DNA from 4 places in the Paenibacillus sp. ALJ109b genome. Region 2 is predicted to be linked to each of the others. Evidence: predicted binding sites of a transcription regulator. Region 2 holds the regulator's gene; each other region holds the start of a gene.
What was found. The regulator Rex, encoded in region 2, represses fermentation and respiration genes when NADH is low (regulators of the CRP and FNR family bind a similar motif). The targets are predictions, from matches to a motif close to TTGTGAAATATTTCACAA.
Positions count from the first base shown of each region.

Region 1 (3,195 bases), on a different contig from region 2:
TCCTGGCAGCAAGCAATCCGTGAGCACATTTGGTATTCAGGATGTTGAACTTTACATTTTGAAATAAAATCAAAGCGAGCTGCACATCATCATATGTGACTCCAACTTAATCTAAATTAAACAATAAAGGGTGTTCTCCAATCACAATAATGTGATTGAAGGACACCCTTTTGAATATCCGTTTTCAGGAATCTTGATCTATTTACCCTTTGGCAGTTCTAGCATTTCGTCCAAAGTCACCAGCTCGTACCCGCGGTTTCGCAACTCCTCGATGACTTCAGGCAACGCCTCAATGGTACCACTCAGCTTCGATCCTACACCGCCTCCTGCATGCTGCAGAACAATTGAACCCGGTTTGACGGCGGACAGGATGTTTTGTTTGACTTCCTCTTTGGAGAGGCCCTTCCAGTCTAGAGAATCGACATTCCAGTTCACAATGCTGTAATGTTGTTTGGCTGCCCATTGTAGCTGTTGCTCGTTAATGTCACCATAGGGTGGACGAATCATTTTGGGTGTATAACCCGCCAGATTTCGAATAATATCCCCGGTATGTAAGATTTGTTTGCGAAATGCATTCATGGATAGCTTACTGAATTCCGGGTGATTGTAGCTGTGATTTCCCACAATATGCCCTTCTTTTATCATACGTTTCACCAGATCCGGATGTTTCTCAGCGCGATTTCCTACAATGAAAAACGTAGCCCGCACCTTGTATTTTTTTAGTATATCCAGTACCTGTGGTGTGAACCTTGGATCAGGTACATCATCAAAAGTCAGAGCGACCTTTTTTGTTGAGGGGCCATTGGTTTTGAACGTATCCGCATATTTCTGTCTGAGTTGTCCCAGAGTCAACTGTTCTTCTTCAGGAGAATCAGACTTCGAAGTAGGTTCGGTATGCGGGCTTGAAGAAGCCCATAACTGAGCAGGAGAATAACTTCCTCCCAGAAGAATGACCATGATGGATAACATTATGAGGCGTATACGCATGTTCGTGCCTCCTTTTCCCAAATTGCGTTCTCTTTGGTATGCCCGGGGCCATCCGTATTTATGCATGATGTGAGATGTTTCACTGCTGATTCATTAAATCGGAGCCATAATTCCACCATACATATACATATTGAAAAGGACAGGTGGAGCAGAATGAGTACATACGATTTAAACTCCGTTCGTTTACAGGTGATCGAGGCAGGGGAAGACAAAGTGTTTATGGTAACTGGAGGAAGATCACATATTGGAGCAGTAGCCACATTTTATCCAGACCGTGAACGGGTGAATGGGGCTACGGTGCATATTCCAGGGCATAAAGAACAAGAGTTGTGTGAGAGACTGGCACGTAAGGCTGCCCTTCATTTAAAGGTAACCGTTACCGTAATAATGGGGATTCACTTTGATGCAATTACGCGCATGCAGATTGATGAGATTGTGCAGACTGCAGAGAAGCTGCTTGATGAAGAGCTGTGCCAAACGGGTCGATTGATTCAATAGTTCCATATAGGCTAAGCAGGCCAAAATCGTTTTTTAGGATTTTTTTTGTTAAAATTGAAACGAGTAGAACATTGCCACGTATGTATGATTATATACAAGGATGAACTATCGACTAGGAGGAATACCATAATGTCCATTTTCAAACGATTGCGCGATTTAACGATGTCTAACATTAACTCTATTATCGACAAGGCAGAAGATCCGATCAAAATGACGGATCAATATATCCGGGATATGCAGGAAGATCTGGAAGATGCGGAGAAAGCTGTTGCTGCACAGATCGCCATTGAGAAGAAATTCAAGCAGCTGTTTGAAGAACAGGAAGCTCTCGTGAAGAAACGTGAGGAGCAAGCACATACAGCAGCGCGTGCACAGAATATGGATTTGGCTCGTCGGGCACTGGAAGAGAAGAAGGTCGCTGAAGAGAAGATGGCCGAATACAAAACAAGCTATGATCAAAACAAGGCTTCTGCCGATAACCTTCGTGGCAAGCTGGACGAAATGCGCAAACAATTGACGCAAATGAAAAACAAGCGTGAAACATTGGTTGCGCGCTACAACGCTGCAAAAGCTCAAACCGAAATCAATAAGGCGCTGAACGGATTTAGCTCCGACACTGCAAGTGCCGGCATGAAGCGTATGGAAGAAAAAATGATGCAGATGGAAGCTCAGGCCGAAGCCAGCAATGAGATGTCGTCCAAAGGAAAATCGCTGGATGATGAGTTCGAGAAGCTGGGCAAAGATCAGGCTGTTGAGGATGAACTGGCAGCACTGATGAAGCAATACGAAAATAAGAACTAAAACCTTGTAAGCAAGCAGGGGCACCAGCGGAGGAGAGACCAGCGTTTCTCCTTCGCTTTTAATTGCGGTTCATGTTGAGATGTGGGGGCTATGTAAATGGATTTGAACATTTTGGCAATGCTGGTCTGGACGTTATCGGGTTCGGTTTTGCTGTTTGTCTTAATGTATGTGGATTCTTTGTTCACGAAGTATAAGGATTTTGCTGAAGTGAAGGCGGGCAATATGGCCGTTACAACACGTATGGTTATGAAGCTGTTTGCTCAGGGATATGTACTCGCCACCTCCATTTCGACAGCGGGTCATCTTGGAGAAGCGTTGTTGGTATCCGTTGTTTCATTTATCATTTTGCTGATTCTGGAGAGTGTGGTTCACTTTATGATTCGGAGATGGGCCAACCTGGATCTGGATACGGGAATACAGCAGGGCAAGACAGGTTATGGTTTGTTCTCGGGTGCACTACATATCGTGGGCGCATTAATTATTGCAGCTTGTTTATAAGATAAAGAACAGGAGTAATGGGTATGAGTGTGTGGAAACGGATTAAAGGGATATTAGCCAAACCTGAACCGCCCCAGGCAGAGAAAACAATGCTTCAGCTGGCACCTGGTGATATCTGTGAGGTTTCGCTGGTCACCTATGAAGTTGTTGGGCGGGTACATCATCGAGCGCGAAATGCAGCTGTCCTCACGTTGCAGGATGGTACGGCAATCCGACATTTGCATATTGAAGAACGGGAAATGACCCGATATGCCCTCTATACACCCATTGATGGCCGTCTCGATGCACCAGACGAGGTGCCTACGTTGCTGGATCTGGATGGACGTGCGTATCATTTGGAGGAAGAATACGGAGGAATGGTAACCACTGCAGGCAGGACACCCTATGGTCAGGCTGGGGAACAATTAGTAT
Region 1 covers NZ_JAAIFP010000014.1:26,380-29,574, forward strand. Annotated here, with positions in the region: gene G3352_RS15915 (3D domain-containing protein) at 1-67, shown strand, start outside; gene G3352_RS15920 (polysaccharide deacetylase family protein) at 199-987, opposite strand; gene lpdD (prenylated flavin chaperone LpdD) at 1,141-1,485, shown strand; gene G3352_RS15930 (PspA/IM30 family protein) at 1,615-2,286, shown strand; gene G3352_RS15935 (DUF350 domain-containing protein) at 2,383-2,784, shown strand; gene G3352_RS15940 (DUF4178 domain-containing protein) at 2,808-3,195, shown strand, end outside.
Region 1: lpdD (prenylated flavin chaperone LpdD) is a predicted target of Rex. The motif match lies at 1,055-1,072, and genes of this name have one in related genera.

Region 2 (3,195 bases):
CTCGATCTCTTCATCATTCAGATGTACCGCATGTGCAACCAAAGATGGACGGGAGAAAAATCCTAGTTTCTCCAGATGTGCAACCGGACGCAGTCCGTAATCAGCCACGTTCTGTTCCACTTCGCGAAGCGTTTCAGACATATGCGTATGCAAAGGCAGATTCAGGTCATGAGCAACCTGTACCAGCTTCTCTATGTAATCCGGAGGGCAAGTGTAAGGGGCGTGTGGAGAGATTACGGTTGTAATTCTTCCGTCTGCCTGTCCATTCCATTGACGAGCAAATGCTGCGGACTCTTCCAGCTTACGCAGTTGTTCTTCTTCTGAGCAAAGTCCGATTACCCCACGTGCCAGAGCAGCCCGAACGCCGGATTGTTCCACCACTTTCGCGACCTGATCCATATGATCATACATATCCAGGAAAGATGTTGTTCCGCCTTTCAACATTTCAAGAACGGATAGTGATGTGCCCCAATATACGTCTTCAGACGTCATTTTGGCTTCCATTGGCCACATTTTCTCCTGCAACCATACTTGTAACGCCAGATCGTCTCCATGGCCTCTCAAAAGCGACATGGCCGCGTGACCATGCGTATTGATCAGACCCGGCAAGAAGAACAGTCCTTTTCCGTCCACCTTTGTCAGACTTTCGTCTCCTTCCGGCAATGTCTCACCAATATGCACAATCTTGTCATTCTCAACAACCATAAAACCTTGAACCACTTTCCAATTCGTACCCTCACTCACGGCAAATTTGCCGTTGTGAATTACCCATCTATTTGTCGTCATCTTCCTCGTCGTCCTTTCCATTCTCCAAGTAATAAGCCAGGCTAAGTAGATCCGTCGTAAAATCGGCATGATGAATACGAATATGCGGCGGGGTCTTCAGGATCGTTGGTGCAAAGTTCAGAATCGCTTCAATTCCTGACTCAATCAGCTGATCTGCAACATTTTGGGCTTCCGTATCCGGAACCGTGATAATACCTATACGAATGTTATCTTTTTTGACCGAATCCGTTAATTCATTCATCGGTTGTACCGTCAAACTGTTGATTTGGCTCCCAATCTTCGGACCGTAGGCATCAAATACAGCGACAATCTTCATGTTGTCTTTGAGATAGGCATTGTAATTGGACAAGGCATGTCCCAAATTACCTGCTCCGACAAGAGCTACATTGATCTGCTGGTCTATTTTTAAAATATGGCGGATTTTCTCAATGAGATATGATACGTCATACCCGATCCCTTTACGACCAAAGTCACCGAAGTAAGCCAGGTCTTTACGAATCTGGGCAGGATTCAAATCCAGCCTCAATCCAAGTTCTTGTGAAGAGACCGTATTGACTTCACGCTGATGCAGTTCATTCAAATAACGCAAGTAAACAGGTAATCTACGCACCACGGCTTCCGAAATTTTATCTGATTTCATTCATTGCTCCCCCTTACAAAGGCCACGATAGATAGATGAAAAAGATGAGCACCCTGTCTAAAACGAGCAAAAAGATTACTGAGTTAAACAGGATGCTCATTGTTATATAATGGATAATTGCTTTAATTCCTTTAATTGCTTTACTCGCATATCCATGAAACGAATAAATCATATTACTTAATTTTACCGCCAACCACTGGCGTCTTGCAATAATGGAAGCTACAGAGCGATCTGTTATTGTTGCTCTTCGGTCGGTCTCTCGAGCCATTCCGAAATGCGTGGAACCATCTGTTCTGTGAGCATGTGCTCCATTTTGGGACCAGGTAATGAATATAAAAAGTACTTGCCATAATATGCTTCAATAACGCGTGTATCGTATACAATCACAATGCCTCTGTCTTTGCCTGTACGAACCAGTCTGCCAAATCCCTGTTTGAAACGGATGACGGCTTGTGGCACGGACAGCTTCATAAACGGGTTTTTCTTCTGCTGCTGCAAAAGCTCGCTCTTCGCTTCGACTAATGGATGATTCGGTGGCTGGAACGGCAGTCTGACAATCGCGAGACAAGTCAGAGCCTCTCCTGGAATGTCCACCCCTTCCCAGAAGCTGCTTGTGCCAAGAAGCACCGTTGCTTTCGCATCTTGGAAGCGGCGTGTAAGCTTGGAACGGCTGCCACTGTCCACCCCTTGCCCAAGCAAAGAGATATCATTGCCTGACAAGGCCTCCTTAAGTGGGTCATAGACCTGGCGCAGCATGCGATAGGAGGTGAACAACACCATCATACGTCCACGAGTGGCAATAGCCGTTTCCGCGAGGGAGTGCACGAGCATATCCACAAAGTGGGCATCGCCTACACTGCCCTTCACGCTTGGGAAATCACGCGGAATGACGAGCAGCGCCTGTTCTCGATAATTGAACGGTGACGGCAACATGGACGTTAACAAACGGTTATTCTCGGCAGCTTCCTGCAAACCCAGCTGTTCGATCATGAATTGAAATGACTTGTCAACGGAGAGCGTAGCCGATGTAAGCACAACGCTTTTCTTTTTATCAAAGAACATATCCTTCAATTGTGCACTGACATCGACAGGAACAGCATAGAGCTGAAGTGATTTACTGCGGAATTGGCCGCTGGCCTCCATCCAGTACACGGTGTTGGCATCATCCATCCGCATGAAGAAACGCAGATTATCCTTAATCGTTGCCAAGTCCTTGAGCAGACCTGAGATATCCGTAATCAGACTATCGGACTGATAATCATCCTGATCTTCTTTCACTTCAAGCAGCAGCTTGTCGCCTTTACGAATCAAATCACCTAGAGTGACATAGATTTGGTTTTCAGCATCCTGCAATTCCTGCCATTTGGCTGGTTTTTGTGAAGGCTTCAGTCTAAGAGAGAATTGTCCTGTCTCGCCTGGAGAAGCATCGCTGCGTTCAGGCAGCAGGCCAAACAATGTGTCACTTAGTCGATCCCACATCTCTTTGACTTCGACGGCAAGCGGGAACATCTGATCAATCATGGAGCCCCACTGTACCGAATTTTCGTGACCCGATAATTGAGAACGAAGCATCGGCAGTTGGCCATTACGGCTATCTTTAAACAGTCGGGTCAGAGTATGAACCAACGTAAAATATTTCATATGAAGACCAAGATGCTTACCTGCTACGTCCTCCAGATGATGTGCTTCATCGATGACGAGACTTTCGTAGGCCGGCAGCAGTTGATGCGCTGCTTTGACATCCGTAAACAATTTCGAGTGATTCGTAA
Region 2 covers NZ_JAAIFP010000012.1:68,531-71,725, reverse strand. Annotated here, with positions in the region: gene G3352_RS14150 (amidohydrolase) at 1-786, opposite strand, end outside; gene G3352_RS14145 (redox-sensing transcriptional repressor Rex) at 773-1,426, opposite strand; gene dinG (ATP-dependent DNA helicase DinG) at 1,661-3,195, opposite strand, start outside.

Region 3 (3,195 bases), on a different contig from region 2:
AACCCGACGAACGGAAAACGGCTCTCTGAATAGGTCTGTATCCTGGTGTTTTGCAGCATGCTGCTGATCCCCTTGCCCCTCTGGGTCAGCATGCAGCGATTCCAGCGTTTCAGTTGGAGTATAAGTTGTTTCGGATCGTATATCCTTATGCACCATCGGTCCATTCACATGTAGTCTGCGCTTCTTCGGGTCCAGCATCATGGCACCTCCCCCAGCAATTGCTGGACGGCTTGATCCAACAGCTCCATCTCGACGATTCGCGCAAGAGAATCTTCATCCTCCAGTGCCGTCTCCAGAAATTGTCTCACCGCCCCGTGACGTTCTCCCCGCAGAGCCAGAGCTAGACCTGATAATTGCCGATAATCCTGTCGGCTGGGGCTATCCTGAATATCCACTGCGTGCACCAAATCTAATGCATCTTCCACACGTCCAGTCTCCTGATAGATACGAAATTTCCAATGCCGTGCCGTTTCGCCTCCGAGTTCATCCAAAATGCGCAATGCGTTTCCATAATCATCATTCAGACGCAGCAGTTCTGCCCGGACAAGCTGTTCCTCCCCGGCCTCCAGCCAGCGACAGAGTTGTTCATAATGGTGCCGTTCCTGCTCGTTGCCTGCGCTGATTCCATAAACCTGCAGCGCGTTCTCGATTTCTCCGGCCCTTGCATGAATCGCGGAGAGGAATCGATAGTGGGAGCTTAAACAATCATTGCGCCCGTTTAATATCGCGTGGGAGAAGGCCTCCTTGAGTGAAGCGGCCGCTCTGGAATCCTCTAGCACATATTCATAGGCTGCCAGCAAAAAGGAAATTGTCTCATGCGCTCCAGCTTTGGACCGAAGCTGACGATAGAAGTCGGCCCGCACACTGCATTGCAGCTGGGTGACCGTATCCTGAACACCCGAGAGGGTCTGTCGCAGCGCATGCAGGAATAGCAGTTCATAGTCCCGGAGAGGGACTTCGAGGTCATCCTTTTGCATGACGCCAGCAGGGGAGGAATCCTCTCCATTCAGCCAGATGGCGCGTACACCCTGGAATACCAGCTTCATGTAGCGTGTTTCTGAAGTGGTGCCCACCAGATCGGCGATACCGACCAGTCTTGAAATACAGCTCTCCCATAAGGGGGACTCCGCTTCTTCACCAACCGGCTCGGGAAGAAGTACAATACAGAGCTCCGGATGGAGCGAGGCTGTGGCGGTAAGCCAGTAGGGATGAGCAACCACAGCAACCGTACGGGGCTCTTGCAGCAATTGTTCTGCTTCGGGAAGCGTGATAACGGTAATATTCGCAGGCATTTTCTCGGAGCGCTCCAGGCTGCTGACATAGTAGACAGGCCCTTCCGCGACCATCAGAGCAGCGATGTCTGGATAGGGAAAAGCAGACCATCCTCCCTTCCGGGGGAAAAGAATATAACGAAAGGCAGGCAGGTCCGTACTTGACTCTTCTGCATCTACCCCTTGATGAGGCTCCGGGTCCGGGATCGGAGACAGCTCTTCCATCGATGAATCACCTCACTTGATTTACATTTTTGTCCGTTCATGGATTGAAGCATCACCACCTGATAAACATCAGATTGGCGCTGCTTTGAATGATATTAATGAATCCAATAATTCAATATGTAATGCCCATTTTGCCCAGCGTATTTTATGCCTGACACTAACATATGGGCGTTCCGTCCCAAACATGAGCATCTTCCGTGAATAGACGAAGCTGGCAAGCCCAAAGATTAGGTTTATTTTTTTCTATTGTGTGACCATCGTCACTTTTTTTTGCTGGCATGGCAGGGTTTGTGATAATTGTCACATGTATAAAATAGTCTATCTGGCACAATACGTTCATCAATACGTGTTTGGCTGACAGAAACTGAAGAAGGGGCTTCAATGCCAAATACGAACACTGCGATATGAACAGAAAGAAGGGGTAACGGTATGGATCCGATCATGTTATCGCGTATCCAATATGCGCTCACAACGATTTTCCATTTCTTTTTTGTACCGCTGTCCATCGGTCTTGTGCTGCTGGTAGCCATTATGGAGACGTTGTACGTAGTGAAGGGTAAGGAAGTTTACAAAACGATGGCCAAATTCTGGGGCAAACTGTTCCTGATTAACTTTGCCGTCGGTGTGGTCACGGGTATCTTTCAGGAATTCCAGTTCGGCATGAACTGGTCCGAGTATTCCCGGTTTGTCGGGGATGTATTTGGTGCGCCGCTGGCGATTGAAGCCTTGCTGGCGTTTTTTATGGAGTCTACCTTTATTGGGCTTTGGATTTTCGGATGGGATCGTTTGTCCAAAAAAGTGCACCTAGCTTGTATCTGGCTGGTATTTGTCGGCACATTCCTGTCTGCGCTCTGGATTCTGGCAGCCAATTCATTCATGCAGCATCCGGTTGGCTTCGAGATTAATAATGGCCGCGCTGAGATGAATGATTTCTTTGCACTGATTACAAATGGTCAACTGCTGGTAGAGTTCCCGCACACGATCTTTGGTGCCCTGATGACAGGTGCATTCGTCGTAACTGGGATTAGTGCTTACAAGTTGATGAAGAAGCAGGATGTGGAGATTTTCCGCAAATCGTTCAACATTGCCATCATTATTGGCCTGGTTTCCTCGCTGGGGGTTGCCTTCTCTGGTCACTTCCAGGCGCAATATCTGGTGGAGACGCAGCCAATGAAAATGGCAGCCAGTGAAGGAACGTGGACGACGACGGAAGACCCTGCACCATGGACCGTGGTAGCCTTTATCGACCCGAACAAACAGGAGAATTCCGGCGAGATCAAAATCCCCGGATTGCTCAGTTATCTGTCCTACAGCAAGTTCTCCGGCAGTGTCAAAGGCATGAAGGAATTGCAGGCGGAGTATGAGCAGACGTATGGTCCAGGAGATTACATTCCTCCGGTAAGGACGACGTTCTGGAGCTTCCGCATCATGATTGCTGCGGGCGGAATGATGATTTTGCTAGCGATATACGGTACATTTCTGGCGATGCGCCGCAAATTGGAGGAAGCAGGCAAATGGTTTATGCGCTTGATGGTGTTTGCCATCTCTCTGCCGTTTATCGCTAATACATCGGGATGGATTATGACTGAGGTAGGAAGGCAGCCGTGGACGGTATTCGGTTATATGACGACGGAAGCCGGGGTGTCACCCAACGTGTCTGCAGGTCAGATTTTGTTCTCCACCATCGCGTTTACAGTCA
Region 3 covers NZ_JAAIFP010000007.1:87,850-91,044, reverse strand. Annotated here, with positions in the region: gene G3352_RS08040 (glycosyltransferase) at 1-201, opposite strand, end outside; gene G3352_RS08035 (tetratricopeptide repeat protein) at 198-1,496, opposite strand; gene G3352_RS08030 (cytochrome ubiquinol oxidase subunit I) at 1,926-3,195, shown strand, end outside.
Region 3: G3352_RS08030 (cytochrome ubiquinol oxidase subunit I) is a predicted target of Rex. The motif match lies at 1,785-1,802, and genes of this name have one in related genera.

Region 4 (3,195 bases), on a different contig from region 2:
GCCGGTTGTAGCGAGACACAGCCTTCCGAACAGCCAATCGTCAAAGAGACCGAATCGCATAATACTATTACTGTGGCAGTCGATGGCAGTACTTTTTTGCCTGACGCAACGAAGTCCATTAAGAGAGATTTTAGTGAAGGTCTGACGCTCAAGAAAGCACTATTGAACAGTGGACTTGTCGATTTTACAGCAGATGGAAAGCGGATCCAATCCGTGGGGGAAGTTTCTCTGGACTCCTCACTTAGCTGGGCGGTCAAACTGAATGGCAAGGATATTGACCCGGAAAATTGGGACATGGAGCTTCATGTCAAAGATGAAGTGATCATATATGTAAAAGCCGCTGACAGTGGGGGAGACGATGTTGTTTACCAAACAACATTACTCAAGGTGAGCGGTGGAAATATTATGCCAAATCTCAATCGTCAATATGCCGGGGTGTATGTTCAGGAATGTACTGTGCGTGATGTATTGAAGTCCAGTGGGATTGTAAGAATGTCGGAAAACAACAAATTCGTCGTTTCCGTTGAAAATGTAACTCCCCGGATGAACCAACGCTGGATGATCATGGTGAATGATAAGGAACTGATGGAAAACGGTTTGGACATGAAGTTGAATCCACGTGATGCAGTAAAGCTCGAGTTGACTACTGTATCTTAAGTATAAAAAGAAGCCCAATCTTCGTTATAGAAGATGGGCTTTTTTCATTTGCGTATCAAATGTTTTACAAGACGGAAAAAGCGTCAGATTCGGCAAATCTCGTTAGGACACAATTCACAGTGACAGATGCCCTGGAGCATGTGTAGATCTTTGATGACAATCATGCCGTTGTCGTATTCTATGGCGTCTTTTTTACGCAGATCGCTTAACATACGGTTGACACTTTCACGGGTTGCTCCAATCATATTGGACAGATCCGTGTGTGTTATTTTTTTATGAATCATGACATGCTCTCCGTGAGGCTCGCCGTAGGAATTGGACAATCGAATTAGCGTGGAGCAGAGTGCCCCCGGTTTGCCATATAACATCAGATCACGGAATTTGGTTTGGGTTAACCGGTGATGGATACCCATCCATTTCATAAAGTCGATCGCAAAGTCACAGTGTTGGCAGATCAGCATCTCCAGGTCTTTATGCTCCAGTACACCGATCTCACTATCCTCCAGCACTTCCGCCGAAAAGCTGTGTTTCGATCCGAAGAACGGATCAGCTTGACCAATCATATCACCAGATTGATACATATACATGATCAGTTCCTTGCCTTCATCCGTGGATTTGGTGATCTGGGCACGTCCCCGTTTCATATAATAAAGTTTGTCAGAGACATCTCCTTCCCAATACAGATGGGTTCCCTCCGGATAGGTTCTGTCCTTCATCGTTACGAGTAGATGGTTGAAATTCGCTTCCGAGAAACAGTTGGTATTTCCGCGTTTTTCCAGTACACTCAGTTGTTCTCTCATAAGTCTATCTCCCCTTTGTGTCCATCGGACGGCCTTCTGCAGCTTGGACTGGCCCCCGTGGTTCGCCGCAAACCGTTGCCGTCCTGATCAGGGTCATCTCTCGGCCGGGAAGGACGGTACAAATTGCGGTGGTTCAATTTTTAAGTTCAGTATATACCTTATCTTGCCGTTTGAGGGGCATGGAAAGGGGGCAAAAATGGCGAAATTTCAAACATTGTGATTAAATTCACTTTCGAAAGGGGAAAATGAATCTGACAGCCCTATAGTTTAAATAGGAAGTGTAAATGGCTAAGTGAGAGACACTAAAAAACTTAAATTAAATTTGTTATACTTTGTGAAAAAAATCACATAATTAACTCTTTCCCCATGGTACGATGTGAATGTAAAGAAGAGAGACAAACCAATACGAACCTTTAGGAGGATGAGGGAGATGGCTGTAAAGAACGAAGTCGCCCCAGTAAAAGAACCGACAGCAGGTCAGTATATTCAAACGTTAATTGACAAAGCGAATAAAGCACATGCAGCATTCATGTCCATGGATCAGAAACAGATTGACCGCATCGTGCAAGCGATGGCGCTGGCAGGTCTGGACAAACATATGATGCTCGCCAAAATGGCCGTGGAAGAAACAGGTCGGGGTGTGTATGAGGATAAAATCACCAAAAATATATTTGCAACAGAATATGTGTATCATAGCATAAAATATGACAAAACAGTAGGGGTTATCGAAGATAACGAGTACGAAAGCTTCCAGAAAATTGCGGAGCCTGTCGGCATCATCATGGGGATTACCCCGGTAACGAATCCGACATCCACCACGATGTTCAAAGCACTGATTTCCATCAAAACGCGTAACCCAATCATCTTCGGTTTCCACCCATCTGCACAGAACTGTAGCCGGGAAGCTGCCAAAATCCTGCTTGATGCTGCAGTGAAGCATGGTGCTCCAGCGGATTGTATCCAGTGGATTGATGATCCTTCCATGGATCGAACAAACGCGCTGATGAATCATAACGATGTGGCGCTCATTCTGGCAACAGGCGGATCAGGCATGGTACGGGCGGCATACAGCTGTGGTAAACCGGCACTGGGCGTAGGGCCAGGGAACGTACCTTGCTTTATTGAGAAAAGTGCAGATATCAATCAAGCGGTAACGGATCTGATTTTGTCCAAATCGTTCGATAACGGCATGATCTGTGCTTCCGAGCAAGCAGTCATCATCGAAGAACAGATCTTCGATCAGGTGAAAAAGAAAATGATCGCAAACGGCTGTTACTTCGTCAACAAGGATGAGGCAGCGAAACTGACCGCAGGTGCGATTAATGCTGAGAAATGTGCAGTGAACCCAGCGATTGTTGGTCAATCTGCAGTCAGCATTGCGCAAATGTGCGGTATCGAGGTCCCTGCTAACACCAAAATTCTCGTAGCCGAGATTGAGGGTGTTGGCACGAAGTTCCCGTTGTCGGCTGAAAAACTAAGCCCGGTACTGGCTTGTTACAAAGTGAAAACGGCAGCTGAAGGGATTGAGCGTGCAGCAGAAGTGGTTGCTTTTGGCGGCATGGGTCACTCCTCTGTTATTCATTCGACGAACGAAGAAGTCATTGGCAAATTCGCAGATCGCCTGCAAACCGGACGGATTATCGTGAATTCGCCATCCACACACGGCGCCATAGGTGACATCTACAACACCAACATGCCGTCACTGACATTGGGCTGCGGATCGTATGGACGTAACTCG
Region 4 covers NZ_JAAIFP010000006.1:5,349-8,543, reverse strand. Annotated here, with positions in the region: gene G3352_RS06285 (hypothetical protein) at 1-657, shown strand, start outside; gene G3352_RS06280 (Crp/Fnr family transcriptional regulator) at 741-1,457, opposite strand; gene adhE (bifunctional acetaldehyde-CoA/alcohol dehydrogenase) at 1,888-3,195, shown strand, end outside.
Region 4: adhE (bifunctional acetaldehyde-CoA/alcohol dehydrogenase) is a predicted target of Rex. The motif match lies at 1,790-1,807, and genes of this name have one in related genera.